Regions from separate parts of the Proteocatella sp. QWL-06 genome, predicted to be linked through region 2. Evidence: a T-box and tRNA genes for the amino acid it is inferred to sense, from the RefSeq annotation. Region 2 holds a T-box; the other holds one or more tRNA genes.
What was found. A T-box is a leader RNA that pairs with one kind of tRNA and senses whether it is charged. The one in region 2 lies ahead of serS (serine--tRNA ligase), so its partner is inferred to be a tRNA-Ser.
Positions count from the first base shown of each region.

Region 1 (16,224 bases), 550 kb from region 2:
CTGTGTACAGAAACCTCAACATGCTTGTAGAGGAAGATGTCATACAGAAGGTAATGGTTATGGATGGGGCGGACAGATTCGACCATACCATGACAGACCACAACCATATAAGGTGTGACCTTTGTGGAAATGTATACGATGTTCCGGCAGAAGCGGGAGAACTTGCAGACAGGATGATCAGCATGGACACGGATTTTCTGAAAAAATCAGGATTTACGGTAAGCGGACATGAGATAATCTTCAGAGGAATATGCCCGCACTGCAGCAAAAAATGTCAGCAATAAAATAAAATATAAAAATGAGAAGGAGAACATTAAAATGGCAGAAGTAAAAAGCTTAAAAGGTACAAAAACCGAGAAGAACCTGCTTGACGCATTCGCAGGAGAGTCAATGGCAAGAAACAAATATACTTATTATTCAAGCATTGCAAAGAAACAGGGATATGTTCAGATTTCAAAGATATTCGAAGAGACAGCTAACAACGAGAAAGAGCACGCAAAGATGTGGTTCAAGCTTCTTGACGGAATCAGCGCTGATACAGTAGAAAACCTTATGCATGCAGCTGAAGGCGAGAACTACGAGTGGAATGAAATGTATCCTACATTTGCAAAAGAAGCTAAAGAAGAAGGATTTGACCACATATCATTCCTTTTCAGCAAGGTAGCTGAGATAGAAAAAGAGCACGAAGACAGATACAAGGATCTTCTTCAAAATATCCAGAGCGGACAGGTGTTCAGAAGAGAAGAAAAAGTACAGTGGCATTGTGACAACTGTGGCTATATAGTTGAGAGCCTTCAGGCACCTCCAAAATGTCCAGTATGTGATCATTCTCAGGCGCATTTCCAGATAAGAGCATGCAACTGGTAAGACAGGAAAGCATATTTAAGAATATAAAAAATAAATAATGGTTTACTCAAAAAATCCATAGTGTGTCCGTAAAAAGGAACATTATGGATTCTTTTTGTGGCATATGTCCGTTAAAGTATTGACCATAGTCAACAATTCTGATAGAGTAAACATATAACTAAAAAACTGTCAAAAAGGAAAGAGAGCCATGGAGAGAATACGAATATTCGATGCAGAACTGAAAATGATGGAAATCTTATGGAAGAATGAACCCATGTCAACCGGCGAACTCTCAAAAATGTGCGCAGAACAGCTTAACTGGAATAAATCGACTACATACACAGTTATAAGGCGACTGGTAGACAGAGGCGTGCTGAACAAGAACAGGACGATACTCACTTCAAGACTCTCAAAGAAGATGGTTCAGTTTACTGAATCAGAGGAGCACATTGAAAAAATGTACGGGGGCTCACTCAAGAAATTCTTTGAGACTTACCTCAAGCATGCAGATCTCAGGGATGAAGAAATAGAGCTACTCAGGGACATACTCGAAGAAAAACAGGTCTGTTAATAACTTGAATTATCTTAATGCAGCGGGGCACAGCACAATGCCCGGCTGTTTTTACGTGGAGAAGAAATGGAAAAAAGGATAAGATACACCATATCCGTGAGAGAGCTGGTAAACTACAGTATGCTCTCAGGCGACATTGACAGCAGGTTCACTACGAATGCGAGCGCACTCGACGGCATAAGGCTTCACAGGAAGATACAGGAAGAATCCCCCGAAAACTATCAGAGCGAGGTAACTCTCCAGCACATAAAGGATTACAGCGATTTCGAGCTTTTGATCCAGGGCAGGGCAGACGGCATAATAACAGAGGACCTGGAATCAGGGACAAAAGTCACGGTAGATGAGATAAAGACCACGAAGCGGCCTCTTGACATGATACAGGAAAAAGAGCTGCACAGCGCGCAGGCAAAGTGCTACGGGTATATATATGCCCTGCAGAATGAACTTGACGAAATAAACATAAGGCTTACCTACTGCCATGCAGTAACGGAGGCAATACGAGTTTTTGAGAACCGATTCAGCTTTGATGAGCTTAGCAGTTTCTTTGAAGGCCTCACGAGATCATTTGAGAAGAAGCTCAGAGAAAAGAAGCTCTGGAGAGAAATGCGGAATCTCAGCCTGAATTCGCTCGAGTTCCCGTTTCCTCACTACAGAAAACATCAGAGGGAGATGGCGGTTACCGTATACAGGGCTCTCAGAGACGAAAAGAACATATATCTTCAGGCGCCAACCGGAATAGGAAAGACAATATCCACGCTGTTTCCGGCGCTCAAGAACATGGGCGTGACGGACAGCGAAAAAATATTCTATCTTACGGCGAGGACCACGATAAGAAAAGTAGCAGAGGATACTCTGCATTCAATAAATAAAGGCGGAACCAGGGTAAAATATCTCACCATAACAGCCAAGGACAAGATATGTTTCATGGAAAAGACACGGTGCATTCCGGAGTACTGCCCATACGCAAAGGGATATTTTGACAGAGTCAGAGCTGCAGTTGAAGACATCCTTGGTGAAAAAGACTGCATAAACAGGGAGGCTGTAGAAGCATATGCGTCAAAGCACAGCGTATGCCCCTTCGAATTTCAGCTTGACATATCCATGGAATCCGATATCATAATCTGTGACTATAATTACCTCTTTGACCCCAATGTAGCGCTCAAGAGGCTGTTCGGGATGGAGCAGAAGCAGGACTATGTATTTCTCATAGATGAGGCTCACAACCTTCCGGAGCGGGCAAGGGAGATGTACTCCTCAGTGATAGACCACTCAGATGTAAAGGAGCTCCGCAGCCTCTTCAAAGACTCACATGGGGAGACTCAGGAAGAAGTCGAAACCGCCCTCAGCAGACTTTCGAGAGCCCTCACGAGGCACAGGAAAAAATATCTTACAGACTCCCATGGGGAGATGATCGAACACGCAGTAGAAAAAGAGGCGCCCGAAAAACTAGGAGAAGACCTCAGGAAGTTCAATCGGAGCATAGAGGACTATCTTCTCGAGAACAATCAGGACGAAAAGAGCGAAAAGCTGACCACCTTCTACTTCGAGGTTCTCAGGTTCCTCAAGGCGCTTGAGATGTTTGACGAGACATATCTCATGTATGTAGAAGGCCAGAAATACTCAAGGACCAAGCTTTACTGCCTCGATCCAGCCAGCAGGATAAGAGCGGCTACGGATCAGGGAAAATCAGCCGTATTCTTTTCGGCGACTCTTGTTCCCGGAGACTACTTCAGGAGCCTTCTCGCATATCAGGAAGGAGATGTGCTTGCAGAGTTCAGCAGTCCGTTTCTTCCTGAAAACAGGAAGATAATGATAGCTCCGGATGTCTCCACAAAATACAGGAACAGAGAGTACAGCTACGAAAAAGTCGCAGACTACATCCACAGGATGATAAGCTCCAGGACCGGGAATTACATGGTATTTTTCCCGTCATACAGATACATGAACACAGTCTATGACAAATACACGCAGAAATACAGCAATTCGGATGAAGAGATTACCGTATTTCAGCAGTCGGGCGACATGAGCGAGGAAGAAAGAGAAGAGTTCCTTGAGAGATTTGAGGACTCTCCAAGCAGGACTCATGCTGGCCTTTGCGTAATGGGAGGAGTGTTTTCAGAAGGAATAGACCTTCGTGGAGAGCGGCTCATCGGAGTTGCGATAGTAGGAGTAGGGCTGCCACAGGTATGCCTCGAAAGAGAGATAATAAACAGGTATTTTAAAGAACACAGAAACCAGGGCTTTGAATATGCATATGTATACCCGGGCATAAACAAGGTGCTCCAGTCTGCAGGAAGGCTCATACGCACGGTATCCGACAGAGGAGTTATACTCCTCATAGACGAGAGATATATGGAGCTTCAGTATCAGAGACTGCTGCCCGCAGACTATTATCCATGCAGGAAGATAAACCTTCACAATATAGATGATGAGCTTGCCCGGTTCTGGAATTTACAAACAGGAGAACAAAGATGACCACATTTTTAACCGCATTCACCCTCATATTCCTTGCAGAAATGGGAGATAAGACCCAGCTGCTTGCGCTCGCATTTTCGACGAGATTCACAATGAGACAGGTGCTCACAGGAGTAATAGCAGGCTCGTTCCTCAATCACGGGATAGCAATAGCCCTCGCTTCGCTTGTATCGGGATTTGCATCAGAGAGCTTGATAAAGATTGCAGCCTCCGCGCTTTTCATATTCTTCGGGCTCTGGTCCATGAAACTTGATTTTGAGGATGAGGAAGATGAAGACCAGAAGATGAAATTCGGGCCGGTACTGACCGTAGCGCTTGCATTTTTTGTCGGAGAGCTCGGAGACAAGACCCAGATGAGCGCGATGGCTCTGGGACTCAATTCTGCAAACCCTTTTATAACCCTTCTTGGCACGACCGCCGGCATGGCAGCAGTCAGCCTTGTGGGCATAATAGCAGGAAAGCTTATCGGAAAGAAGATTCCGGAAGTCACCATGAAGTTCATAGCATCTCTTGTATTCCTCGGATTTGGAACGGCAGGGCTTGCAGCATCTCTGCCTCAGGATTATCTTGGAATCATACCGGTATCCGGCTTTGCAGTTCTTCTGGCGGCATTGGTATATATGATTTACAGAATGAACATGAAAAACAGGGATTCATACTACTCGGCAAAGCTTGAGGAAGCCGTATCCAGGTGCAGGCGCTGCAAGGTCCATGATGAAAAATGCCAGGTGGGCATAGATATACAGCGAGTTGCAAAGGAATATATAGGAGAAGACATCCCATATGCAGGCAAGGTGATCCAGTTCTTTGAGTCAATGAAGAAGATATCTCCAAAGAAGACGATCGCGCTGAGTGAATGTCAGAAAAAATTTCTGGAATAGGGATAACAGCATATAAATAATATTGCTTGATGAAAAAGAAATTCTGTGGTAAAATAATTTGGTGACAGTGCAATCAAATATATGGAGAGGTGTCCGAGCGGTTTAAGGAGCACGCCTGGAAAGCGTGTATACGGGGAACTGTATCGGGGGTTCGAATCCCCCTCTCTCCGCCATAAAATCATACAGCATCAGTGTTAAATGTGTGGCAGGTTTCTGAAAGGAATCATGCTATTTTTTTTATATAAAAGCGGATCCGCAGAGCGGATATTCACCCAGAAACAGGAGAAAAAATGAAAAAAGAATTCAAGGCAGGCACGCTGTTTGGAGCAGTGCCACCAGTGATGGTATCATGTGGAGACATGAAGAATCCAAATATAATAACAATTGGATGGACAGGAATAGTGAACACCAAGCCGCCTACGACATATATATCGATAAGGCCTGAGAGACATTCATATGACATGATAAAAAAAAGTAAGGAATTCGTCATCAACCTTACCACAAAAGACCTTTTACACGCAGCAGACCTCTGTGGAGTAATAAGCGGCTCCAAAAACGACAAGGCGGAAAAAGCGGGACTCACATATGAAAAAAGCACTCACGTTGCAGCTCCCTCTATAAAAGAGAGCCCAGTATCCATAGAATGCAAGGTAAAGCAGATCATAAAGCTCGGAAGCCATGACATGTTCCTCGCAGAGATCCTGGCAATAAATGTAGATGAGTCAATAGTCAACCGAAATGGAAAGATAATGCTGGACAAGGCAGAGCTGGTTTCATATCTCCATGGAGAATACTTTGAGCTTGGCAGAAACCTTGGCAAATTCGGATTCTCAGTAAACAAGAAGAGAGCAAACACAAGAAACAACAGCGACAGCACGAACAGGAAATCTACATCAAAGAAGAGCCCTGAGAAGCAGAGCAGAGCGCTTGCTGCAAACAGCGGAAAAAGCATAACTCCGGGAAGCGCAAAAAGCAAGAAGCACAGCAAGGACAAATACAGCCACCTGAAAAATAAATAATCAGAATCCAAATAATAAAAAACCATCTTTTCGATAAGAATTCTTATCAGAAGATGGTTTTTTTATCAAAACTTGATCAGGATCAAGGTTATTATCTTCACGCTGAGCTAAAATGAGGTCAAGAATAGAATTTTGGGTATCAAACTACTAAGAGGGCATAAAATAAGAAGGCATGAAAGGAGAATGAAATGATTGACAAAGTGAATGCAGGACATCAGAGCCACGGCCATCATCACAGCCATGATCATGATACAGAAAACCATGAAAGCTGTGTTGCTCTGGTCCCGATTTTTAATCATCTTGAAAAGAGTCAGATGGATGAAATAATGGCGGTGACTCACTCTGTTTCATACAGAAAAGGAGAGTATATTTATCGGGCAGGTGAAGAGTCGGACTCTCTGTACATTGTCAGCAAAGGCCGGGTGAAGATATATCGGCTCTCTGAATCAGGAAAAGAGCAGCTGCTGCGAATTCTGAACCCGGGAGACTTCACCGGAGAGCTGGCTTTATTCAGCGAGACTATTCATGAAGCCTATGCATGCGCTATGGAAGACACAAGCATATGCACGGTAAGGCGCTCGGATCTTCAGAAGCTTCTCCTTAAATATCCCTCCATATCCCTGAAGGTTCTGGCTGAATTTTCGAGCAGGCTCGAACAGTCGGAGAAGCAGACCACCCGTTTTGCTACCGAAAAAGTAGAGACAAGGATAGCGCTTTTCCTGGCAGAATGCGCTGACTCAGACAGTCACGATGTGGAGATAATACTTCCGATGAGCAAAAAGGATCTGGCATCATATCTGGGTACGACACCAGAGACGATCAGCCGCAAGTTCTATGAACTTGAAGATGCAGGATATATAAAGCAGAAGTCGAACAAAAGGATTCAGATACTGGATATGGACAGCCTGCTTCTGGTGTGATCCTGTCAAACCACATGCAGCAGGATAATAAAAATTATAATTATAAGCTAAAGAAAGAAGGGGAGAATATGTCAGGAAAATCAATGTTCAGTGAGGCAGCAGAAAGACACCTTGCGACTCTGGAGCAGTATGTTCCGATCGTAGCAAGAGTCCATGGAGGCAACCATCCGGAGTTTCATGAGGTTAAGAGGCTGTTTGATTCAATCAGCAAGAAGATAAAAGCATTAGGTATGCAAAGACCTGAATTAGGCGATGAATTTGCCAGACTGCGCGAGATTACAGACAATTATTTAGTACCGTCAGACGTGTGCGAAAGCTACCAGGCTGTCTACAACATGCTGGCAGAGATGGACAGAGCATATAAGGCTTAGACTTGGAAAATGGCATGATAAGAAAGGGGGAGCATGACTTGCAGAAATTCATACTCAGCAGAAAAAATCATATAACATTAGTAAGTGGAATATTAATTGCAGCTGCATATGCCGCAAAACTGGTCTTTGCAAATCCAGGCATATTCAGATGGGCCCTTATTGCGGCCTCTGTCGCAGGAGCTGTACCAATCGCGATTCAGGCTTTTCAGGCATTAAGAGTACGGGTCGTGAGTATAGATCTGCTGGTTACCATAGCAGTAACGGGAGCCTTCATAATCAGCGAATTTGAAGAATCTGCAATCGTAACCTTCCTGTTCCTGTTTGGAGCATATCTTGAGCAACGCACGCTTAATAAGACCAGGTCTGCCATAAAGGAGCTTACTGAGATGGCGCCGGAAAGCGCCCTTAAACAGATGGAGGACGGCGAATTTGAAGAGGTAGCGGTAGAGGAAGTAGACGTGGGTGACATCCTGCTGGTCAGGACCGGGGCAAAGGTTCCTGTAGATGGCACGGTTCTTAGCGGAGGAGGCCATATTAATGAGGCCAGCATAACCGGAGAATCCGTTCCGGTAAGTAAAGAGGAAGGCTCCGGAGTTTATGCAGGCACTATACTCGAAAATGGAACCATTAAGATCGTTGCAGACCGTGTAGGAGAGGATACCACCTTTGGAAAGATAATTGAGCTGGTCGAAGAAGCGCAGGATTCAAAGTCAGAGGCGGAGAGGTTCATTGACAGGTTCTCCAGATACTACACTCCTGCAGTCCTGATGCTTGCCCTTATAGTATGGGCATTCTCGCGAGACATTGAACTTTCCATCACGATACTGGTTCTCGGATGCCCTGGGGCGCTTGTCATAGGCGTGCCGGTTTCAAACGTGGCAGGTATAGGCAACGGTGCTAAAAATGGCGTTCTGCTCAAAGGCAGCGAGGTCATCCAGTATTTCAGCAAGGTAGACACAATAGTATTTGACAAGACGGGCACACTTACCATAGGAAGCCCTGAAGTGGCTGAAATGCAGACTTACAGAGATAAAGACAAAGAAGATGAGGACGAAGTGTCAGGTTATCTGGCAAGCATCGAAAGAGAATCAGACCATCCTCTCGCCAAAGCCATAGTGCAGCATCTGGGTGATGTAAGAAGATATGCCGTTGAAGGCACTGATGTCGTAAAAGGCGGAGGAATCGTAGCGAACGTAGACGGACATCGTGTAGCAGTTGGAAACATGGCGCTTATGGAGCAGGAACAGGTTCACATAAGCGAAAAAGCCCGTGAAGCTGCTGCAAGGCTTGAAAAAAATGGAAATTCAATTGTTTTCACATCGGTAGACGGAGAACTGAGGATCCTTACAGGAATCCGTGACAGGATTCGTCCGGGGGTAAAAGAGGATCTTCAGAAGCTGAAGAAGCTTGGGGTCAGAAACCTGGTGCTCCTCTCAGGGGATAATCAGGGAACCGTAGATCTGGTAGCTCAGGAACTTGGACTGACAGAGGCTCACGGCCACATGCTTCCTGAGGACAAATCCAGATATATTGAAAAATTGCAATCTGAGAATAAAATAGTGGCATTCGTAGGCGATGGAGTAAATGACAGCCCTTCGCTGGCCCTTGCGGAAATAGGGATTGCCATGGGAAGCGGCACTGACGTAGCAATCGAGACCTCTGATGTCGTGCTCATGAACTCAAACTTCAGCAGGCTGCCTCATGCACTGGGGCTGGCAAAAGCCACCGCTCATAACATGCACCAGAACATATTGATAGCAGTGGGAGTCGTAGTATTCCTGCTTGCCAATGTATTTTTCAGCGAGTGGATGAATATGTCTATAGGTATGCTGGTTCATGAGGCAAGCATACTGGTCGTAATATTGAATGGCATGAGGCTGCTCAGATACAGATTAAGATAGAAACAGAAAGGGAGGCATTAAAATGCAAAAAATCGTAATTCAGTTGGAAACATTGACATGTCCGTCATGTGCACAGAAAATCGAAAATGCCGTAAAATCGCTGGACGGAGTAGTAAGGGAAAGCGTGAATGTGCTATTCAACTCTAGCAAGGTAAAGCTCGACTTCGATTCTGAAAAGGTATCGGCAGAGCAAATCGCAAAAGCGATAACTACGCTTGGGTATGAGGTCCTCAAAATCCAGGTTAAAGACAGATAAGCTCCAGAAGCTCATCTACGCATGTATCCTTTAAAAAAACATAATTATACTCATGAAGAATCTCTGCATTTTCAATCCTGAAGGTGCGGAGATTCTTGTTGCTTCTGGCAATGGATTCATATACAAAGGATATCCCGCAGTTCTCGCTCACGGCAAGCTCCGTCAGATGGAAGCTGCTTATTACGGATTTTCGGGCAAAGCTGTCGAAAGAATAGCTGCTCTGCTGAAGAAACTGCTCAAATATGCTTCTTGTTCCTGAGCCAGGTTCCCTGATTATTATATGCTCCTCAAGCAGATTGGAAAGGCTTACAGTGCGGTTTGCGAATGGGTGCTCGCCGGAGCAGATCCCAACGAGCTCTTCCTGTCTGAGAAGCCTGAATCCGTAGCTGTCCTTGTCAAAGGAACCCTCTATAAGAAGAATGTCCAGCTCCAGGGCATTCAGCCTGCCCAAAAGGTACTGAGTATTATCTATGACAAGCTCAAGCTCTATATCCTCAAGCTTAAGCAGATCCATGACCTTCTCCTGGATTATGTAATCCCCTACGGTTTTTGTGGCTCCGACAGATATCTTTCTGACCGGAGGCTTTTCTATGTTTCTCCTCATGACAGTGTCGTTGTATACGACCGAACGGGCATATACCTCAAGCTCTGTGCACTTTGGCGTTTTGGATAAAACCCTTCCGTTGTATTCAAACAGCCGGCAGCCATACTCTCTTTCCAGAAAATGGATCTGCTGCGTGACCGCAGGCTGGGACATATTGAGTGACTCGGCAGTCTTTCTGTAGTTCATGAGTTCGCAGAGCTTTAAGAACGTATAGATTCGGGTATCAAGCATGATAAATATCCCCTTTCATTGATAATTATTATTTATCGATATATTACAAATGATTATTTTATTTTATCATTAATCCGGTATAAAATAAACATGGAAGATATATCAGGAATATAAAATACAATCAAGCTGTGAAGGAGAAATTTTGAAATGGAACTCATAAGATCGAAATCAAAAATAATCCCGGGCTTTGTGGTAGCCGTACTTATAGCGCTATGTGCCAGGTACATAGAGGGACTGATGCCGATACATCTGGTAGGGGCCTCTGTAATAGCGCTGTTCATAGGAATGACGATAAACTCGTTCTGGAATCCGGACATACTGCAGGAAGGACTAAAATTTACCTCGAAGAAAATCCTCAAATTCGCCATAATCCTGCTGGGAGCCTCGCTGAGCGTAAACACCATACTGACAGTAGGAAAAATATCTCTTTCGGTAATGATATTTACACTTCTTACATGCTTTGGAGGGGGATATTTCATAGGAAAGGCCCTGGGGCTCAACTGGGAGCTGTCCAATCTCATTTCTGCCGGGACTGGAATCTGCGGAGGCTCGGCAATTGCGGCAATCGCGCCGGTCATTGATGCAGAAGACAAGGAAATAGCGTATGCGATGTCAGCGACATTTCTGTTCGATATGGCCATGATAGTGCTGTTTCCAATAATGGGGCACTGGCTCGGACTAAGCGACATGGCCTACGGGCTCTGGGCAGGAACGGCTGTAAATGATACATCGAGCGTTGTAGCAGCCGGCTATGCATTCAGCGAATCAGCAGGTGATTTTGCCACGATGGTAAAGCTTACGAGGACTCTTTCGATAATACCTGCTGTAATAATATTTGCGCTTATCAACATAAGGCTCAAGCAGAAATCTCAGCTTTGCAGCGAGGGGAAGTCTGGTGAGAGCCTGAGCGGGAAAGTTAACTTCATCTCCCTGTTTCCATGGTTCATACTGGGCTTCGTAGGACTCTCTGTTGTAAACAGCATGGGTTTCATCCCGGCTGCTGCTTCAGGTGCGGCCAAAGAGCTGAGCAAATTCCTGATGGTAGCTGCTCTGGCAGCCATAGGCCTGAATACGAGTTTTAAGGATATGAAAAAAGCAGGCTTTGCTCCGATGCTGCACGGATTCATAGTCTCCGTGCTCGTGGTGATCGTTGCCATTGCCGTGGAGTGGGGCATGGGAATTGTTTAATCGCGGAGAGCGGACAGACTTTTTAAAATGAGATGAAACCTCTGAAATTGACGGATGTCCGTGAATTTCAGGGGTTTTTAAGCAAGCCTGGAAATTAAACAGATTGTCAAAAAATTCGGGATAAAGTATAATACATAGAGATGCTATAAGAGATCGGAAAGTAATGAAGGCGAAGGAGAAAAAGGTGGACGAAAATATATACAGAGGAGCCATTCAGCAGGCATCATGTGCATTTGCATGTCATGAAGCTGTATTTGACGAATCCGGGAATATGACAGATTATGTTTTCCTGGATGTCAACAGGGCATTTGAGGAATTCACTGGGCTTGAAATGGATAAAGTCATAGGCAGAAGATTTGTACAGGATATAGCAAGAGACAGGGAGCATGCCATGAAATGGGTAGGCATATTCGGGAAAGTGCTTTCAAATCAGGAAACCAGTGAATTTGAGGAATATTCTACTGAGTTCAGAAGGCATTATCATGTGAAGGCATATCCTGTATCGAAAAATCAGTTCGTAACCCTTTTTCACGACATGACCTTCGAAAAGAAGATACAGGAGACAACTGAATATTTCAGGGAAAACATGGGAAGTTATATAGACTACGAGGAAATAACGAGGCTGGCCTGCGATCTCTCAGGGGCGGAGTATGCCGCACTGAATATTTTAAGCCGGGAAGATAATAAGACAGTGACTGTCTCCATCCACGGAATCGCAGAAAGCATGAAGGAAAGACTGGTTGAAATGGACATGGACTTCGTAGGTAAGAAATGGGAAAATTCTTCTCAGAGGCAGGCACTGTTTAATGATAGCGCAATAACGCACTTTGCATCTATCCATGAGCTTGCAGGGGATGCAGTCGAGAAACAGCTGATGGATCAGATAGAGGAGACCTTTGACACTGGTGCAGCTGCTGTCGCCAGGATAGGAAAGACTGAAAAACACATAGGAGACTTCATACTTCTGTTCAGAAAAGGCGAAAAGCTGAAGAATCATGATCTGTTCATGCTGTATCTCTCTCAGCTGGGACAGTTCATCGAAAAAACCCGTCTGGAAAAGTCACTGAGATCAAGCCAGCGAAGATTTTACACCCTTGCAGAGTATGCGCCGATAGGGTTCGTTTCATGCAATCTCAGCGGCGAGGTTACCTATGCAAACAGAAAGCTGCTCGAGATAATGGATTCTCCTTCATATCATGATACCCGCAAGATAAATCTGCTTGAGCTTCCAAGACTTGTAAAAACAGGCTTTTCAGAAAATCTGAGAAGCTGCATGGACAGGGACCTGCAGATGTCCTTTGACGTATCCTATGAAAGCATATGGGGAAGAGACAGCTGGCTGAGCGTCCATATAACGCCAAGCCGGGAGGGGGATCTGGTAACGGGAGCAAACATACTCATAAACGATATTACGGATAAAAAGAAGACCGAGGATGAGCTGAGGGAAAGAGCAGTAAGAGATTCGCTCACAAGGGCATACAACCGGTATGCGCTTGATACCGTACTCGCGGAGAGACTCAGCGAAGCAGGAGAGAAAGAACTTATCAGCTGCATCGCAGTCCTTGACATAGACGATTTTAAGGAGATAAACGATACCCGCGGCCACAAGGCCGGAGACAGCGTCCTGAAATACCTTGCCACCAGGATAAAGAAGGAACTTAGAGAAAATGACCTCATAATAAGGACGGGCGGAGACGAGTTCGTGATATATCTGCATGACATAAAGGATGAGAAGAACGAAGGAATATTCATGGACAGGATCTTCAGAAAGATAACGGGCGAATATACAATCGAGGACACCTTTGACGACGAGAAGTATACTCTCGAGATCGGATGCAGCATGGGAGCAGCATTCTATCCGGTAGATGGAGATACTGCGGAAAGGCTCATGGCAAAGGCAGACGAAGCGCTCTACAAAGTAAAGAAATCCGGGAAATGCGGGTACAAACTAGCAGATAAATAAATTGAAGATTCAGTAACTTAAGAGCAGCAAGCTTATCGCCATATTAAGATAAGCTCGCTGTTCTTTACTTTCAGACTGATTTTGAAACAGGCGGCCGTTATCATGATTTACTCATCAAGTACTAATATTTCGTATTTTGCAAAAATTAGGGTTGACTTTTGCGGGAAAACGATAGTATAATAGGTTTATACATAACAGGAAACGTTTCCAGTAACGGTTCCTGCATTTGAATAATTCACGGGAGGGTTAAAAATGAAAAGATTATTGGCACTTTTAGTTACAGCAGTGATGACCATGTCACTTGCAGCATGTGGTGGAACGACAGATTCAGGGGACGCCGCAGCAGCAGGATCAGGAGAAATCTATTACTTAAACTTCAAGCCGGAGATAGCTGAAGTATATGATGAGATAGCGGCAGCATACGAGGCAGAGACAGGGGTAAAGCTCAACGTAGTAACAGCGGCATCAGGAACATATGAGCAGACTCTTAAATCAGAGATTGCAAAAGAAGACGCACCTACGCTTTTCCAGATAAACGGACCAAAGGGATACGCAAGCTGGAAGGATTACACAGCTGACCTCAGCGATACAGAGCTTTACAGCCATCTTACTGACAAGAGCCTTGCAGTTACAGACGGCGAAGGCGTATATGGAATTCCATATGTAGTTGAGGGATATGGACTTATCTACAACAACGCTATAATGGAAAAATACTTTGCTACAGCAGATCCAAAAGCTGCATCCATGGATGAAATCAACAACTTTGAAACTTTCAAGGCAGTTATAGAAGACATGACCGCTAAAAAAGATGAGCTTGGAATCAAGGGTGCATTTGCAAGTACTTCACTCAAGCCGGGTGAAGACTGGAGATGGCAGACACACCTTGCAAACATTCCTGTATACTATGAGTTCAAGAACAACAACATAGACCTTGCAAGCGATGCAACAAAAGAGATTCAGTTCCAGTATGCAGACAATTACAAGAACATATTTGATCTTTACATCAACAACTCAACGACAGACTCCAAGCTTCTTGGAACAAAGCAGGTTGCAGATTCGATGGCAGAATTCGCTCTTGGACAGTGTGCATTCGTTCAGAACGGAAACTGGGCATGGTCACAGATCAATGAAGTTGACGGAAACGTTGTTGCAGAGGATGACATCAGATTCATGCCTATATACACAGGCGTTGAAGGAGAAGAGACACAGGGACTTTGTACAGGAACTGAGAACTTCTTTGCTATAAACTCACAGGCTTCAGAAGAAGATCAGAAGCTTGCTGCAGACTTCATCTACTGGTTATATTCAAGCGAGACTGGAAAGAAATTCGTTATAGAGAAGCTTAACTTCATAGCTCCGTTTGATACATTCACAGAAGAAGAGAGACCTGCAGATCCTCTTGCAAAAGAAGTAATCAGATGGATGGAAAAAGAAGGAACTACATCCGTAGCATGGAACTTCACAGTATTCCCAAGCCAGACATTCAAGGATAACTTTGGAGCAGCTCTTCTTCAGTATGCTCAGGGAACAATGCCTTGGGAAAATGTAGTGACTACAGTAGTTGACGGCTGGAAAGCTGAAAGCGCTGCATAGGCAGAACATACAATTTAACTCATGATTAATCAAAAGCCCCTGCCTGGAAAAACGGGCAGGGGCTGTATTAAACAAAAAACCGTACTAACGCATTAACATTTACCGAAGTAAACCGGAGGAAACATATGGAAAAGGCACTAAAAAAATATTTTGCAGTATTTGCGCTTCCTACCCTCATAGCCTTTGCGATCTCATTCCTTATACCATTTCTGATGGGAATATACCTGTCATTTACAGAATTCACCACAGTAACCAACACTACATGGGTAGGATTGAAAAACTACAAGGCGCTTCTCGGAAGTCCGGACTTTATGAACGCTCTCTGGTTCACCGTGAAATTCACGGTAGTATCGGTGCTTTCTATAAATCTCATAGCATTCACGCTGGCGCTGCTTCTGACAAGAGGGATAAAGGCAACGAATCTTTTCAGGACGGTATTCTTCATGCCCAACCTCATAGGAGGTATCGTGCTTGGATATATCTGGCAGATAATAATAAACGGAGTGCTCATAAAATTCGGAGTGGACATCACCTTCAGCGCCAAATACGGATTCTGGGGACTGGTAGTGCTCATGAACTGGCAGATGGCAGGATACATGATGATAATATATATAGCAGGGCTTCAGAATATTCCGGGAGACCTGAAGGAAGCTGCTGAGATAGATGGAGCATCGCCATTCCAGACGCTCAGGCACATAACGATACCGATGGTCATGCCGTCAGTAACTATATGTACATTCCTTACGCTTACCAACTCATTCAAGCTCTTTGACCAGAACTTCGCCCTTACAGGAGGAGCACCCGCAAAACAGACTGCGATGCTCGCACTCGACATATACAACACCTTCTACGGAAGAATAGGATCCGAAGGAATAGGACAGGCCAAAGCCGTAATATTCTTCATAATGGTAGCGGTCATAGCCTTCGTGCAGCTCTACATCACGAGGAGAAAGGAAGTGGAAAGCTAATGGAAAGTAGAAGCAAAGCGGCAAACAGGGCCATATTCATTTCGATGATAATACTTTCAGTAGTATTTCTGGCACCAATATTCATAGTACTCATGAACTCATTCAAAGGACAGTTCTTCATATCGGATGCTCCATTCGTGCTTCCTACGGCGCAGACCTATGTTGGAGGGAAGAACTATGTAAACGGGATAGAAAAGACAGGCTTCATATCGGCTTTTGGATACTCGCTTTTCATAACTGTCTTCTCTGTTATGGCCATAACCCTCTGTACATCCATGACAGCATGGTTCATAGTAAGGGTAAAGAACAGATTAACATCAGGGCTCTATTACCTGTTTACATTCAGCATGATAGTGCCGTTTCAGATGGTCATGTTCACGATGTCAAAGACCGCAAACGTGCTCGGGCTTGACAATCCAGTAGGAATCATAATAATA
Region 1 covers NZ_CM178755.1:2,247,176-2,263,399, reverse strand. The annotation lists gene AC4PGZ_RS10850 (Fur family transcriptional regulator) at 1-284, shown strand, start outside; gene rbr (rubrerythrin) at 319-867, shown strand; gene AC4PGZ_RS10840 (BlaI/MecI/CopY family transcriptional regulator) at 1,055-1,417, shown strand; gene AC4PGZ_RS10835 (ATP-dependent DNA helicase) at 1,484-3,892, shown strand; gene AC4PGZ_RS10830 (TMEM165/GDT1 family protein) at 3,889-4,773, shown strand; tRNA gene AC4PGZ_RS10825 (tRNA-Ser) at 4,857-4,946, shown strand; gene AC4PGZ_RS10820 (flavin reductase family protein) at 5,064-5,792, shown strand; gene AC4PGZ_RS10815 (Crp/Fnr family transcriptional regulator) at 5,981-6,712, shown strand; gene AC4PGZ_RS10810 (hypothetical protein) at 6,781-7,083, shown strand; gene AC4PGZ_RS10805 (heavy metal translocating P-type ATPase) at 7,122-8,984, shown strand; gene AC4PGZ_RS10800 (heavy-metal-associated domain-containing protein) at 9,007-9,240, shown strand; gene AC4PGZ_RS10795 (LysR family transcriptional regulator) at 9,227-10,075, opposite strand; gene AC4PGZ_RS10790 (YeiH family protein) at 10,223-11,263, shown strand; gene AC4PGZ_RS10785 (diguanylate cyclase) at 11,448-13,226, shown strand; gene AC4PGZ_RS10780 (ABC transporter substrate-binding protein) at 13,479-14,819, shown strand; gene AC4PGZ_RS10775 (carbohydrate ABC transporter permease) at 14,945-15,787, shown strand; gene AC4PGZ_RS10770 (carbohydrate ABC transporter permease) at 15,787-16,224, shown strand, end outside.
Region 1: it has a tRNA-Ser gene. The T-box ahead of serS (serine--tRNA ligase) is inferred to sense a tRNA for this amino acid. The anticodon was not compared.

Region 2 (16,224 bases):
GCCTCCGTAAAAAAGCAGCCCCTTGGTGTCCTCTGAGTCAAAGTTGTCTATGAAGCTCCTTGTCTCCCTCAGTATAAGCTCCATCTGCTCTCTCGGGGTCTTTTCTATTCCCTGCTCCGGATGGATTACATATTTTGTCTCATTGTCGAATATATCGAGACTGAAGGTCCTGAAATTTTCCTTTTCGACCCTCTTCACAAGATTTGATTTCCTGTATCTGAGCTGTTCCTGAAGTCTTATGAGGCATGAGCATTTTTCAAAGCGTCCCATCTTCTCCACATAGCCCCTGTCCCTGCAGATCTCGCATTCATATCTCAGCTTAAGGTCGAGCGGATTTATCTCGTTTTCTTCCATGTATATGCGTCTTTTTTCCTTTGCCTCCGCAAGCCTTTCTGCAGACTCTGCAGCTTCCTGAATCCTTCCCAGCACTGTATTTCTGGTGTTGTCCAGGTTGAGCAGCCTTATCTGCCTGTCCATCTCCTCAAGCTCCGGATTTGCAGAGTATATGATGTCCTTTCGCCTCTGAAGCTCGGCTTCCTTCTGATCTCTCTTTCTCTGGTATATATATTCTATCTTTTCCATGCTACCTCTGTTCCCATATATGTTTTAACTGTTATTTTCATTGGTGTTTTCCCTGTTATCTTCTCTGTCTTTTTCTTTCTTCGCAAGCTTTTCAAAAAGTTTCTTCTGGAGCCTCTTTTCAAGCTCGTCCATCTCCCGAGGCTTGCCATCCAGAGCTGCAGGATTTGACTGATTCTTTGGCTTGTACCTGTCCGGGCTGCTCGTCTCTATCTTCTTTATGTCTTCCATCGTGACTTTTTCGGATTCTTCATTCATCGAAGGATCCAGCAGTATCCTGCAGAGATTTTCAAGGCTTACCGGAGTACCCTTTTCCTTCAGCCATTTCGCGGCAAGCTCTATATCGTCATAGTGATAGTGCTCATACAGAAAATTGAGGCTGTCTATCTCAGCTCTGCTCATGGTTTTGCGTGTAAATCTTACAAGACTTAATATCTTCGCCCTGAAATCAGTTCTGTCCTCTCTCTCGAATGAGGATGACTTTGATGCAGAGGCTGGCACGCTGCCGCCGGTGGTTTCTTTTTCATCCGATTTTTCCTTGAGCTTTTCATTCCAGTTCTTGAGTATTCCGTTTAAGTAGTTCATGTTGGGACTCTTTATTGCGGTGGTCCTGCTGAGGGCATCCTCTATGACCTCTATTGTAAATCTGTACTCATCAAGCCATACGTCCATCATCTCTTCTTCCGGCTTTGTAGGCAGGCGGTATTCTCCGAGGCTCGCAAGTATCTTCTTGTATTCAAGATACCTCTTCTCCTTGCTCCTCAGCATGACGTCAAGATCCTGAGAGCTCCTTATTCCATCAAGATGCCAGTTTCTCAGTATACCGAGCGCAGATGCCACAGATTTTGACTTCTTCCTGTAAAGGTTGAATTTCATAGCCTCCACGACAAGCTCCTTTGATACGTTGTACTGATTTATGAACTCGTTTATCTTCTGCATATCATAGTGCATAAGTGGAATCTGGATAGTCTGCTCTATCTGGTCATACATCTTTCTGTATTCTTCATTCTGATATGCCACCAGAAGCTCATCGGTAGTTACCTTTGACGGCTTTGTAACAAGCCCCACCTCATGGAGGTTTCGAAACTCAACGGAGAATGACTGGGCCTGCTCCTCGTTTATCCTGTGCTTTTTTATGAGGCCGCAGGATTCGAAAAAATCCCAGCAGGAAAGCACGTCATCTAGCGTTACATCGAGCTTCTGCGCAAGGTCTTCGTTGCTCTGTATCAAATCTTCCTCATCTGCATGATCTGATGGATTTTTGCTGAGGTAGTATGCATACATGTATATCTTAAGCATCACCGGATTCACTATTGGCAGTATCTGCTCAAAAAATGTATTCGGTATGCAGGTCTCTCTCTTTTCTCTGACAGTCTTTTCCTGAAAAAACATGACTTCTCCGTTTCCTTTTCTATGAATTGACATTATTATAAACATTATACCACTACTGGCAGTTTTTTTCACTTTATTAACACAAAAACCCCTCAAAATCTCGCAGGAATGATCCTGTCAGATTTCAAGGGGGATATTCTTATTTGATGATTTTTGAACCTGTTTATAAGCTTTTCTCAGACAGTTACTAAGCCCTTTTAGAATGCGAACTCCAGATCTACCTTCTTGCCCTCTCTGAGCACCTGCGCTTTGACGGTATCGCCCTTTTTGACGGTGTAAAGGTATTTCACAAGATCCTGCATCTGCTCTATCTTCGCATTGTCCATCTTGACTATGACGTCATTCACCATGAGTCCTGATTTGAACGCTACAGAATCTGCATCTATCTTTGCCACAAATACTCCGCTGTCTGCACCCGTATCTATTCCTGTTGCCTGCTCATAATACTGAGCATCTATTCCCTGTATCCCCAGGGTAACCTTCTGGAATGACCCAGTCTCTATGAACTGGTTCACGATAGGCTTTGCTATGTTTATAGGTATGGCAAATCCCAGTCCTTCTCCGGTGCTGGCCTTGGCAGTATTTATGCCTATCACCTGTCCCTTTGAATTCAGAAGAGGTCCTCCACTGTTTCCAGGGTTTATGGCTGCACTCGTCTGTATGAGGTTGTCCATGGTAGTATTGGCATCGGTCTGGATTGTACGCCCAAGTCCGCTTATTATTCCTTCTGTGACTGAACGCTGAAATTCAAGTCCGAGTGGGTTTCCTATGGCAATCGCCATGTCTCCGACTTCAACCTTGTCACTGTCTCCAAGCTCAGCCACCTGTAGCCCGGCCTTGTTTACCTTTATCATGGCAAGATCGAGAGTCTTGTCTGACCAGAGTATCTCAGCCTTGCTCTTTGAACCGTCATCGAACAGCACTGTGACATCCTTTGCCTCTCCATCCTGTATTACATGGGAGTTGGTCAGTATCATGCCTTTTGCATCTATTATTACTCCCGTCCCTACTCCAGTCTGCTGCATAGGTCCTGTAAATAAGTTTCCAACATCTACCACTGTAGTTATTCCTACCACAGAAGGCATGGCTTTCTTTATGACTGCCTTGTATACATTCTCAGTATTTTCCTCAGGCACATTTATGGTAGTCTGGGCTCCCCCATTCCCTCCCCCTATTATAGGAAGGCCGTTTATGAGCGGAAGCACTGTAATAGTAAGCATGCTCCCTGCAATCGCACCTATGAGCGCAATAAGCAGTATCTTGTTTTTCTTCATTTTCATCCCTCTATTCTATTGAGTATATTTTTGAAACCCTTCCTCTGAGCATAACATCGAGACCTGCGTCCTCAGGTCCTATATCCTGCTCCGCAAGTATGGATGCGACAGTCTGAAACGCCAGCTGCGGCAGGTTGCTTTCCTTGCTGAGATGGGCAAGAAGCAGTTTTCGGGTTCCGCTCTTTATGAGCGCTGCACCAAGATATCCAGCCTCTTCGTTGCTGAGATGCCCTGTTTCTGATCTTATTCTCTGCTTTAAAGGATAAGGATAGCTGCAGTAGTTCAGCATATGAGGATCATAATTGGACTCTATGACTGCTATATCCGAGCCTTTTATGTTTCTGAAAACCTCATCGGAAACATATCCTATATCAGTGACTACCGATATCTTCTGGTTTCCCTGAGTAAGGGTATATCCAACGGGCTCTACTGCATCATGGCTTATCTCAAAGGTGCCTACCTCTATGTCCTTGATACCCAGTGTCTCCCCTCTTCTAAACACCCTGACATTTTCTTCCTTTATTTTCCCTACGTGCCTCTTCATGTGCTCCCAGGTCTTTTCAGTCGCATAGACAGGTGCATTGAATTTTCTGCTCAGTATCCCTACCGCCTGAATATGGTCTATGTGCTCATGCGTGACGAGTATAGCGTCCAGCCCGTCCATGCTTTGTCCATGCATGGCAAGATGTTCGATTGCTCTCTTTCCGGAAATCCCTGCATCTATGACTATCTTTGTGTCCCTACCAGTTATATAATGGCAGTTGCCACAGCTTCCGGACGATAATGATATATACTTCATTGCTTCTCCTTGCTGCCTCTTTAATATTCTACTCCAGGATTGTGGAATTGATATAAAATTTCTATAAATTTTTTATGAATTTGTGTGATTTTCTGTGAAAAAAAGGGAGTCAATGCTCCCTTTTATGCTTATTATGATTTTATCCGAATATCTTTGAACAGAGGTTGCATCCTGCCTTTGTAGCTGCAAGTCCGCCCAGCGCTGTTTCTCTGAGCTCATAAGGGAGCGATCTTCCTACCTGGTACATCGCATCCACAGTCTGATCAAAAGGTATGTGGTTGATTACTCCGGCAAGCGTCATCTCTGCGCATATAAGCGCATTGCTCGCTCCCATTGCGTTTCTCTTCTGGCATGGAACCTCAACAAGTCCTGCTATAGGGTCGCATACGAGTCCAAGCATGTTTCCGATCGCAGAGCTTGCCGCGTCGAGTGCCTGAGAAGGAGTTCCGCCCATGATCTCAGTGATTGCCGCAGCAGCCATTGCAGACGCAGATCCCATCTCAGCCTGACATCCGCCTTCAGCTCCTGATACGGTTGCATTTCTCGTGATTATATATCCTACTGCAGATGCAACAAGCATTGCATCCATCATCTGGTCATCTGTAAGGTCATATTCCTCCTGAATAGCCGTGAATACTCCCGGGATTACTCCTGAAGATCCGGCAGTAGGCGCCGCAACGATCAGTCCCATTGAAGTGTTTACCTCGAGCACTCCCATTGAATATGCGATTACCTTTGACATAAAGCTTCCACACACAGGGTTCTTGTCTTTTCTTGCCATTATCAGCTTTTCTTCTCCGCCAAGAAGTCCGCCCATCGACTTAAGATCTTCATTTAGAGCCTTCTTTGTGGAATTCTTCATGATATTGTATGAATGCATGAGATCTGAGAGTACCTTCTCCTCAGGTCTTCCGAAAACCTGAACCTCTCTCCTCAGCATCACCTGTGCTATGCTCATTCCAGTCTCCTCTGTAAGCGCGAGGAGCTCTACTGCATTTGCAAAATCAAAATTTATATTATTTTCTTTCATCTTATCTCCAATCATCTGTTTCTTTACTCAGCCCTTTTTCAGGATTACATGTCAACTATGGTAGTATCTTCAACATTTTCACATTCGCGTATCCTGTCAACAACACTCTTGTCGATCTTCTCGTCAGCTTCTATTATAGTGTATGCAGTCTCACCCTTCTGCTCTCTGTAAACTCTCATGAAGGCAACGTTTATGTCGCAGTCGCTGAGCGCAGTCGTGATATGGGCTACTACACCCTTTCTGTCCTTCTGTCTTACTATTATAGTGCTGTATTTTCCTGTGAACATTACTTCTACGCCATTTATCTGTTTTACCTGAACGTTTCCGCCTCCGATGGATTCTCCCATTATGGATTTTTCTTCACCCTTTGAGTTCTTTATGAATATCTCAACTGTATTAGGGTGTACATTCTTGTTCGTAGAGTTTGTCTCAAAGCTGTATTTTATGCCAAGTCTGTCTGCATGCTCAAAAGCGTCTCTTATTCTTTCATCCTCAGTTCCAAAGCCCATTATTCCGCCAAGAAGCGCTCTGTCTGTTCCATGGCCTCTGTATGTCTCGGCAAATGAACCATAAAGCACGAATCTAGCTTCTCTTATGTCGCCTCCAGCCAGTTTATAGGCTATAAGCGCTATTCTTAGGGCTCCGGCAGTGTGGGAGCTCGATGGACCTATCATGTTCGGTCCGATTACATCAAAAATACTGATATCTTTCATTTTTTCTCCTAACATTCAATACGATTAAGACTTGTATAAATCTTTTTATACCCTAAATATTGTGGATAAATCCCGAGTTGCCCACAGTTTTGAGCCTTCTTATCCACAATATGTTGTGGTTGTCCACATTATTACAGCTCTCTTCTTCCCTCGAGGGCTCTTGTTATGGTTACGTCGTCTGCATACTCTATGTCTCCGCCCACCGGAAGTCCGTGAGCTATCCTGGTCACCTTTATTCCAAACGGCTTTATGAGCCTCGCTATATACATTGCCGTAGCCTCCCCGTCTATTGTCGGGTTTGTAGCAAGTATTACTTCCTTGAGCTCACTGTCAGAGAGCCTCTTCATGAGCTCCTTGATCTTTAGCATATCCGGAGTTATGGAATCCATAGGAGATATCGTCCCATGAAGCACATGGTACTTTCCTCTGTATTCCCTCGATCTTTCCATTGCCGCCACATCTCTTGGATCCTCCACGACGCATATTATGCTCGAATCCCTGGATGGATTGCCGCATATCGCGCATGGGCTCTTGTCAGCTATGTTGCAGCAGACATCGCAGTACATTATGTTGCTCTTTGCATTCACTACTGCATCTGCAAGCTCCTGCACCTCTTCCTGAGTCAGATTTATGACATGAAAGGCAAGCCTCTGGGCAGTCTTTCTGCCTATTCCCGGAAGTTTGGCAAACTGCTCTATCAGTATATCAATATGATTAGAAAAGTGCTGCATTAAAACATCCCCGGCATTCCCAGTCCGCCTGAGATTTTTGACATTCCTCCGGCCATCATGTCATCGGCAGCCTTGAGCGCCTGGTTCACAGCTGTGAGCACAAGGTCTTCGAGCATCTCTACGTCATCCGGGTCAACTACTTCCGGATTTATCTTTATTGACAGTACCTCTTTGTTTCCATTTGCCTTTACTACTACAGCGCCTCCGCCAACTGAAGCTTCTACCTCTTTTTCACCAAGTTCAGCCTGCATCTTCTCCATGTCCTTCTGCATCTTCTGAACCTGCTTCATCATGTTGTTCATGTTTCCCGGCATCGCGCCGCCTGGAAAACCTCCGCCTCTTTTTGCCATAACCTGCCTCCTTATATTTTCATTCACTGTTTTTATATTACGTCTTTTTTTGCAGCGTTGTTTTCTTACAACCTACATATTTTACCACATAACATTATTATACCACAACTGGTAAAAAACTATTGCAAAATTACTCTTTAAATGATAATATTCTAATAAGAATACTGAAAAAACACATAATGAGCAATGAAGAGGACAAGTAGGTCAGATTTCCTTCACAAAGAGAGCAGATGGTCGGTGAGAATCTGCAGAGGAGCTTTCCGAATCTACCTTGGAGCATGCAGGCAAACCTGCACGCCGCCCGCGTTACAGGCAAAGAGCTGAGCATATTTTATGCTAATTTAGGTGGCACCGCGGAATAACCTTCGTCCTATTTATATGGATGTGAGGATTTTTTTATGCGGTTTTTTGTTTTTTTACATGACATTATTTAAATCAATTTATTTATTATATAACAGGAGGTAACACATGTTAGATATCAAACGCATCAAGCAGGACCTTGAAAACATAAAGCATCTAATGGATCTCAGAGGAGAAGCCGACTTTTCGCTTGAAGAGGTTATCGCGCTTGACAACAAGAGAATAGAGCTGCTTCAGAAGGTTGAAGTGATGAAGAGCGAGTCTAATGCAGATTCAAAGCTTATACCTCAGTACAAGAAGGAAGGAAAGGACACTACAGAGCTCATGGCTGACCTCAAGAGACTTTCTGACGGCATAAAGGTGCTTGACGAAGAAGTGAAGGCCGTTGAGACTGAGCTTTTCAACAAGATGCTCACAATACCTAACGTTCCAAACCCTAAGGTAATAAAGGGCGATACGGATGAAGACAACCTTGAGATAAGAAAGTGGGGAGAGCCTACAAAATTTGATTTCGAAGCCAAAGCTCACTGGGATGTAGGAACAGACCTGAGCATACTTGACTTTGAAGCAGGCGGAAAGATAACAGGCGCAAGATTCACGCTTTACAAGGACCTTGGAGCAAGACTCGAGCGTTCAGTAATGAACTTCTTCCTTGATACTCATACTGCTCAGCATGGCTACAGAGAGATGCTTCCACCTTTCATAGCAAACAGGCAGAGCTTCATAGGAACAGGCCAGCTTCCTAAATTTGAAGAGGACATGTTCAAGCTCGAAGGCTTTGAGTATTTCCTTGTTCCAACGGCTGAGGTTCCTGTGACAAATATCCACAGAGACGAGGTACTCAGCGCAGATGAGCTTACTATAAAATACTGTGCGTACACTCCTTGCTTCAGGGCAGAAGCAGGTTCAGCAGGAAGAGATACAAGAGGCCTCATAAGACAGCACCAGTTCAACAAGGTTGAGCTAGTGAAATTCACGAAGCCTGAAGATTCATATGATGAGCTTGAAAAACTTACTGCAGATGCAGAAAAAGTGCTTCAGATGCTCGGACTTCCTTACAGAGTGGTTCAGATATGCTCTGGAGACCTTGGATTCACTGCGGCGTTCAAATACGACCTTGAAGTATGGATGCCAAGCTACGGAAGATATGTAGAGATCTCTTCATGCTCAAACTTTGAGGACTTCCAGTCAAGAAGAGCCAACATAAGATTCAAGCGTGACAAGGCGTCAAAACCTGAGTTCGTGCATACGCTTAACGGCTCTGGAGTAGCAATAGGAAGAGCAGTATCTGCAATCCTTGAAAACTACCAGATGGCTGACGGCTCAGTAAAGGTGCCGGACGTGCTCGTGCCTTACATGGGAACAGATATAATAAGAAAGAGATAATTGAAAAAACTCAAATTATTAACTCGCCTGAAAAGTAGGTAAGATTTAATAATTTGAGTTTTTTAGTTTTTAAATTTGCGTCTGATAATAATGTTATTTAATCATGCTTCTTTGCCAATTGTTTTGTGTAAGGCAGAAGTTCTTCTATCTTCTCCACAATACGTTTTTGTTCTGCGAGTGGTGGGATTGGTACTAAATAACTCTTTAATTCTTCAAATGGTGGTATGTTTTTTATTGCAGAACCTTTGCTGCTTTGCCTAGCCGTTTTTTTCAAAATAAAGTCAAAATACAGCAAGAAATATTCAACATTAACACTCGGCGTAAGTTTCATTTGCATAAGTGCCTGATTTATAATGCCTTGTTCAAATTGGTCAGGCATAATGTATGTTTCACCGATAGTACCTGCACAACTAACAATTATATCTCCTGGAAACAATTCGAATCCTTTCATTTTAGATTCAAAGTATTCACGTGTAATATAATATTCGCCAAGATTTACATCTTTCTGTATAGCATTTTTTTGTTCGTATACTTTCACTGTATTTTCGCTTTTAGGAACAAATATTGCCTTTGTTAATGCACTTCCAAAAGGTCCTTTTCTATAGCTTCCTAAATCACCCAACCTAACCCACTTCCAATTCTCTGGAATGTCAAATGGAATCTCATCTTCTGTGATTTCCGGAAGATCCTTAGTCTTTTTAATCTTGCCTTCTTTAATCAGCTTTTTCTTTTCTTCTTGAATCTGCTTATAAAGGTCTTCTGCTGTTCCATCTTCTTCTCGCTGCTCTACCAGCTTGCCTTGGATGGCATATTGCAGAATAGACTTTTGCATATCTTCCGGGAACTTTTTATTCAGCTTTTCCACTTCAGAATAGGCTACATCGTATTTATCTACATAAGGCATCAGCTCTTCGATCTTTGCTACGATGCGCTTTTGTTCTGCAAGTGGTGGAAGAGGTATAATTATTTTTTTCAATTTTTCTATACTAACTCCACCAATAATTCCAGTCATTTCTATTTTGAACAGTTGGAAAAACGCAGGACTTTTAAGATAATAATATAAGAATTGCGGATTAACAATTATAGCATTAAACGAGCATAATTTATTACCAAAACATACTTTTTTATCCAAAATTCCAATTTTCCTACCAGCACTGCCTCCCTCTATACACATTAAAATACAGTTTTCGTAAGAATACTTAAATTTTTCTTCTTCAAATGGTATTTTGATTCCATTTTCATAGTCAATCTTATTGTCAAATCCAACATCTTTTGTCCCTATATAATCATAGCCATCTAATACTTTAGAGTACTTATTATCTTTTACATTTTTTGCGATACTATTTCCAGTATACATTTCTGATATTTCAGATAATCTAACCCACTCCCAACTTTCAGGAATGTCAAAAGGAATTTCATCTTCTGTAATCTCTGGAAGTGGTTTTTCTTTCTTAATTTTCTTTTCTTTAATCAGCTTTTCTTTTTCAGCTTTTATCTTTGCAATTAATTCTTTCGCAGTGCCTTCTTCTTTTCTCTGTTCTACAAGTTTTCCCTGTATAGCAAGCTGTAGAATGCTGTTCTTTAAATCCTGTGCATTCATTTAATTACCTCCAAGCATTGAAGTAATCTGATCTAATACATGATCGATTTCTGCATTGAGGGATGCTCGCTTCTCCTGGTAGTCTTGAATCAAGGCCATTGGTTCAAGAATCACTTCTTCTTCATGAGGGAAACCGCAAAGGTCAATGTTGTATCCTTTTTCCACGATTTCATCTATTGAATATTTCTTCGCTTTTGGGAATCCATCGACTTCGATTTCTTCTCTATTATCCCACCAGTTTAGTACGTCGTTGAAATGCTCCAGTTTCATAGGTCTTGTCTTGGAGAAGTTTTTATATCCTTCTGGCATGTCCAATCGGTAGAACCATGTTTCCTTGGTTGGCTCTGTATTGTCAAAGAACAGTATATTGGTTCTGATAGATGTATAAGGTGCAAAAACGCTATGTGGCATCCTTATTACTGTGTGGAGATTGAACTCGCTCATCAGTTTTTTCTTGATATTATATTTTGCGTTATCTGTACCAAAAAGAAAACCATCTGGCAGAATTACTGCCGCTCGACCGTTCTTCTTTAGTCTGTACATTATTACATTCATAAACAGGTCTGCTGTTTCAGAGCTTCGCAGTTCTGTTGGGAAGTTTACTTTTACACTGTCTTTTTCATTTCCGCCGTATGGAGGATTCATTAAAACCACATCAAAGGAATCCATCTTCCGCATATCTTTATAGTCAATCTCCAGAGCATTACCATGAAGAATGTTTGGATCATCAATATCATGAATCAGCATATTAGTTACACAAAGTATATGGGGGAGTGATTTCTTTTCTATTCCATAAACTGATTTATTATAACTCTCTCTATTGTCGATAGAATTCCCTACCTGCTTATCCAGTTCGCTGAGTGCAGAGGTCAGGAATCCACCTGTGCCGCAGGCGAAATCTCCAATTTTGTCACCAAGAACAGGTTTCACTACTTTTACCATAAAATCCGTAACTGCTCTTGGTGTATAGAACTCACCTGCATTACCGGCACTCTGAAGGTCTTTTAAGAAAGACTCGTATATGGTTCCAAATTCGTGGCGCTCCTTGTACTCTGTAAAGTCAATCTCGTCAATTATATTAACTACTTGCCTTAGAAGCACACCATCTTTCTGATAGTTGTTGGCATCTTCAAAAGCATAGCGGACAATTACCTGACTCATCGGTGTGTCTACATCAATTTCCAGGTTCTTAAGGGTTGGAAAAAGTGTATTGTTCACAAAGTCAAGAAGGGCATCTCCTGTGAGCGCCTCTCCATCTTTTCTGTCCACTGCCCAATCACGCCACTTGAGTCCTTCTGGAATGATGGACTTATAGTTATCATTTAACAGTTCCCAGGTTTCTTCTTTTGCATCATATATTTTCAGAAATAGAATCCAGACAATCTGTTCAATCCTCTGGGCGTCACCATTTACTCCCGAGTCATTTCTCATTACATCTTGGATTCGTTTTACAAAGTTGCTTATTGCCATTATTTCTACCTGCCTTTTTTTATTTATGCATAATATATTTCGTTTTCAAGCTCCTGTACTGCCTTCAGGTATGCTTCTTTACCACCAAATGATTTGACTATTTTCATCGGGCTTCCAATTTTCTGAAACTCTTTAAGCTGAAGTACTTTTGTATCCTCAATATCTCTGATACCATCATTAGCATACTTGTCAAGAAGTGCTTCAATGACTTGCTTGGCCAGATCCGAGTATTTGTAAAGATAATGCCTTTTCTTCACATTCTCTGCTCGCTCTCTTTTCGTGAGTGGAGCTTTGTCATAAGCGATGTGACAAATGAGGTCAAAATCATCCAGCTCTGTTTTTCCCAGCTCTTGTCTTACTGCTTCCAGAAGCACTCCGTCGTCCTGGAGTTCATCAATGATAGCTTGTTTTTTCTCAGCTTCTGTCCATGTAAGCAGAAAATCATCCAGCCTTGAATACTGCTGAAGAATATTTTTTCTGGTGTAATCAATGAGGCTTTCCGTAATGAGTTTACCGTCCTTGTCTACATACTGGACTCTTTCTGAAAGAACACGAACAGTTACATCCCCTACATAATACTTTCTCGGTTTGTCATCGCCTTCTTCATCGTCAAAAAGATCTTTGCCATCCGAGCCATATGTTGGACCATCTTCATTCACTCCATCACTTCCTGCATCTTCTGCAGTTCCTTCTTCGCCAGTTGGCGTTTCTGGTTCATCAACTGGATCATTGCCTCCAATATCAATAACCACTTCCGGCTTTCCATCAAACTCCGGATCAGCAAATAGTCTGCTGGCATTTCTAAAATCCATTATAGTAAAATAAGTCTTTCCGTAATCTTCAAGAAGGCGTGTCCCTCTTCCAATTATCTGTTTGAACTCGGTCATACTGTTTATGTTATTCTCGAGCACAATGAGCTTACACATCTTGGCATCCACACCTGTAGTCATCAGTTTACTTGTAACTGCAATAACGGGATACTTACTTTCCTCATCAATAAAATTTTCCAGTTGAGCCTTTCCAATATCATTGTCTCCGGTAATACGCATAATATAACGATCATTCTCGACATAAAGATCCTTATTCTCATTGATTAGTGCCTGTCGCATTCGTTCAGCATGTTCAATGTCTACACAAAAAACGATAGTCTTGCTGAAGCGATCTGTCTTTTTCAAAAACTCTGTAATTTTAGATGCGACAACCCTTGTACGATCGTCAATGACCAGATTTCTATCAAAATCTTTGCCATTGTACTCCCTGTCTTCAATTTCATACCCATGCTTATCTAATTTTCCCGCTTCCGGACGATAGCCTTCAAGGTCTTTGTCTAACCCAATTCGAATGACTTTATATGGCGCCAGAAATCCATCATCAATCCCCTGCTTTAGTGAATATTCATAAACAGGCGCACCAAAATAGGTAAGGCTGGAGGCTTCTTTTGTTTCAACAGGAGTAGCTGTGCATCCGATATGTGTAGCCTCATTGAAATAGTCCAGTATCTTTCTCCACGCTGATTCTTCTTTAGCACTGCCCCTGTGGCACTCATCAATGACAATTAAGTCAAAGAAGTTCGGTTTAAATTGACGATATGATTCTTCTCCATCATCTCCTGCCAGTTGCTGATACAGTGCAAGATAGATTTCATATGAACTATCCAGATTTCTATTCTGAACCTTGGTCATTTTCCCACCGAAGGGTTTAAAGTCTCCGGTCATAGTCTGGTCAATCAACACATTTCGATCTGCCAGAAAAAGAATTTTCTTTTTTAAGCCAGATTTCCATAATCGATATATAATCTGAAATGTCATGTAGGTTTTACCTGTGCCTGTGGCACTGACTAAAAGCACACGATTTTGTCCTTTTGCAACAGCATCCACGGTTTTGTTTATAGCTACACGCTGATAATAGCGTGGAGTTTTGTAGTCTGGTATGTAGTAATATGGCGCTAATATGACTTTTTCTTCCGCCTCATCAATCCCCTTATCGATTTTATACTTTTTATATAAGTCCTCCGGTGATGGGAATTCTTCTAATTTTAATTCCTTCACTTCTCCAGTTATGAGGTTTTGCTCAACAAACCCATCTCCATTTGATGCATACACATAAGGTACATCCAGCTCTCTGGCATACTCTATCGCCTGCTGAAGTCCTGCCCCTACCGAATGTTTATTATCTTTTGCTTCCACAACTGCTAATGGGAAATTGCTCTTATATGACAGCAGGTAATCTGCACTCTTCTTTTTGCCTCTTGCCGTAATATTCCCACGCAAAATAATACGCCCTGCTGTAAAAGCGTATTCCATTCTTATTTGCTTGTTGTCCCATCCCGCATTCTGTATTGCAGGCGTTATATATCTTAACTTGATATCTTCTTCAGACAAATTTCTTTTCCCCAATTTATCATAGCTACTAACCATGAACCTGAACACCTCCTAATTTCCCTTTCATACTCTCATTATATATTAAAAGGGCATAAAAGGGAAGTTATCGACCATATCATACACAATAAATAAAAACCGTATATTCCTCAGTTTTACCAAGGTATATACGGTTCATATTCTTATGTGTCTTTTACTGTCTGCTGTATTTTGAGGTCATTTCTTCGAGAAGGGAGATGTATTTATCTACAACGCCGTCGGCGATTGCCTTTTCTACAAATCTTTCACTGTCTTCGTTCACTTTATCCATAGACTCCTGAGGAAGATTCTTTTCTGCATACTTGAATACGTGAGTGTTCTCTTTTTCGATGTGTCTCTCAAGCAGCGAAGCATATCCTGCAGCATTTGATATTATTCCAAGCTTTGCCTCTGTAGAAGGTTTTTCGTCATAGCTGTCGAGTGCTTTTTCAAGATCAGACATGTATAGCCTTCCCAGGTCATGCTCCACCATCATTCCATGAGTTATGAGGTTCTTGCCTATCTTTCCAAGCTCCTTCACCATATGGTCGAAAAGGAATTTCTCTTCTTTTCCATGATGATGTCCATCGGCATAATTTCTTACAAAATCTATCATCTTCCTGAAATCTCCGGTGTCCGGCTCCTGACCCTCTATTATGTTAAGGCAGGCATTCTTTACTGCGCCAAGGAACGCCAGTATGTTGTCATGCTCTTTTACAAGTATCTCTACGCTATTCATATGTTTCTCCTTCTTATTTCTTCTTTATCTCATTAGTATTTTCATCAGTTCTGTGATATTCAAAGCTGCTTCCATAAAGCATTCCTTCTATCAGAGATGCTCTCAGGTCATAATAAACCGAGATATCTCCTCCTGCAGCATCCCAGTAAGGCCTGTGGACGCATACATTTCTCACCCATACTGCATGGTCATCTTCTTCAGTCACTACCTGGTTCGCTCTGTCGCAAGGCATTCCGTCAAGAAGGCTGTCGCTGAGAAATCTGTATATCATGGCTGCGCTGTCTATTCCTGCCGCGCTTTTTTCCTTGCCTGACTCGAAGAATATCCTTCTCAGGTCATTTATTCTATCCGGCTCTTCTGCAAGCAGCTGAGTAACTGTAGCCGCAAGCCTGTTCTCTACTACTGTGACTCTGTCCTGAAGCCATCCGTGAATGTTGCTTCCATCTATTATTTCTTCAAGAGGCTGTTTCTCAAGCTCTCCATATCTTGCAGCAAGCTGCTCTCTTAAATTTTCCGCCCTGCCAAAAGTCTCTGCATAGGCAATCACGTTCTCTACCATCTGATCCTGAAACTGTATCTTGTTAAAAAGCCAGTGGTGTATCGGTCCTAAAAATGCGCTCATGTTAATGTTCCTTTTCCTAATGATAATCGACTGTTAACTATGCCTGTTTCTTCTCAAGGTAAGCATTCAGCTTTGCAGTGAGGGCATCCGCGTCTATTCCGTGTACAGAGCAGGCTTCTTCAAGTGTCTCAAGCTGCGACGAAGGGCATCCAAGGCAGTGCATTCCGTTTTCCATGAATATCGGTGCAAGTCCCATTTCCATTCTCAATATTTCACCCATTATCATATCTTTAGTTACTTTCATTTTCGTTCTCCTTTTCTCAATCGTTTATCAGTAATTGTTTTCAATTTATATTCGTTTTTTCTTAAGCTGTTTTTGTCTTAGCTGTTTCTGTAACCTTATAATACTACATGAAAAACAAAAAATCCGTAACAATTATTACGGATTTCGATATTTTATCAATTTTGTGAGAGAATACCCCCGCCTCTAAACCACCTTTCTCGGTAAACCGAGAGTTAAGGCGGTGGGATGAATCTCATATTTTTTCTTAAAACATACCTTTTCAAGACTCGCAAACTATTGATTTAACAGTATTTTTGCGGGTATAATTAAACTGTGGGAGGTGAGAATGTTGCTGGTACATAAGGCATACAAATTCAGGATATATCCTGACAGTAATCAGGCGCTGCTGATAGTGAAAACCATCGGATGCAGCCGCTTTGTGTTCAATCACTTCCTTGCTGAGCGCAACAGTGCATATGAGTCCGAAAAGAGGACCCTGAGCTACAGCAACTGTTCAGCCATGCTCACTCAACTTAAAAAAGAACTCACCTGGCTTAAAG
Region 2 covers NZ_CM178755.1:92,536-108,759, reverse strand. The annotation lists gene AC4PGZ_RS00540 (ATP-binding protein) at 1-582, opposite strand, end outside; gene AC4PGZ_RS00535 (DnaD domain-containing protein) at 607-2,016, opposite strand; gene htrA (serine protease HtrA) at 2,169-3,245, opposite strand; gene AC4PGZ_RS00525 (MBL fold metallo-hydrolase) at 3,256-4,044, opposite strand; gene sdaAA (L-serine ammonia-lyase, iron-sulfur-dependent, subunit alpha) at 4,184-5,074, opposite strand; gene sdaAB (L-serine ammonia-lyase, iron-sulfur-dependent subunit beta) at 5,119-5,787, opposite strand; gene recR (recombination mediator RecR) at 5,919-6,518, opposite strand; gene AC4PGZ_RS00505 (YbaB/EbfC family nucleoid-associated protein) at 6,518-6,868, opposite strand; T-box leader at 7,046-7,244, shown strand; gene serS (serine--tRNA ligase) at 7,337-8,614, shown strand; gene AC4PGZ_RS00495 (restriction endonuclease subunit S) at 8,712-10,214, opposite strand; gene AC4PGZ_RS00490 (class I SAM-dependent DNA methyltransferase) at 10,215-11,684, opposite strand; gene hsdR (EcoAI/FtnUII family type I restriction enzme subunit R) at 11,708-14,101, opposite strand; gene AC4PGZ_RS00480 (hemerythrin domain-containing protein) at 14,256-14,819, opposite strand; gene AC4PGZ_RS00475 (hypothetical protein) at 14,833-15,441, opposite strand; gene AC4PGZ_RS00470 (DUF1858 domain-containing protein) at 15,479-15,685, opposite strand; gene tnpB (IS200/IS605 family element RNA-guided endonuclease TnpB) at 16,011-16,224, shown strand, end outside.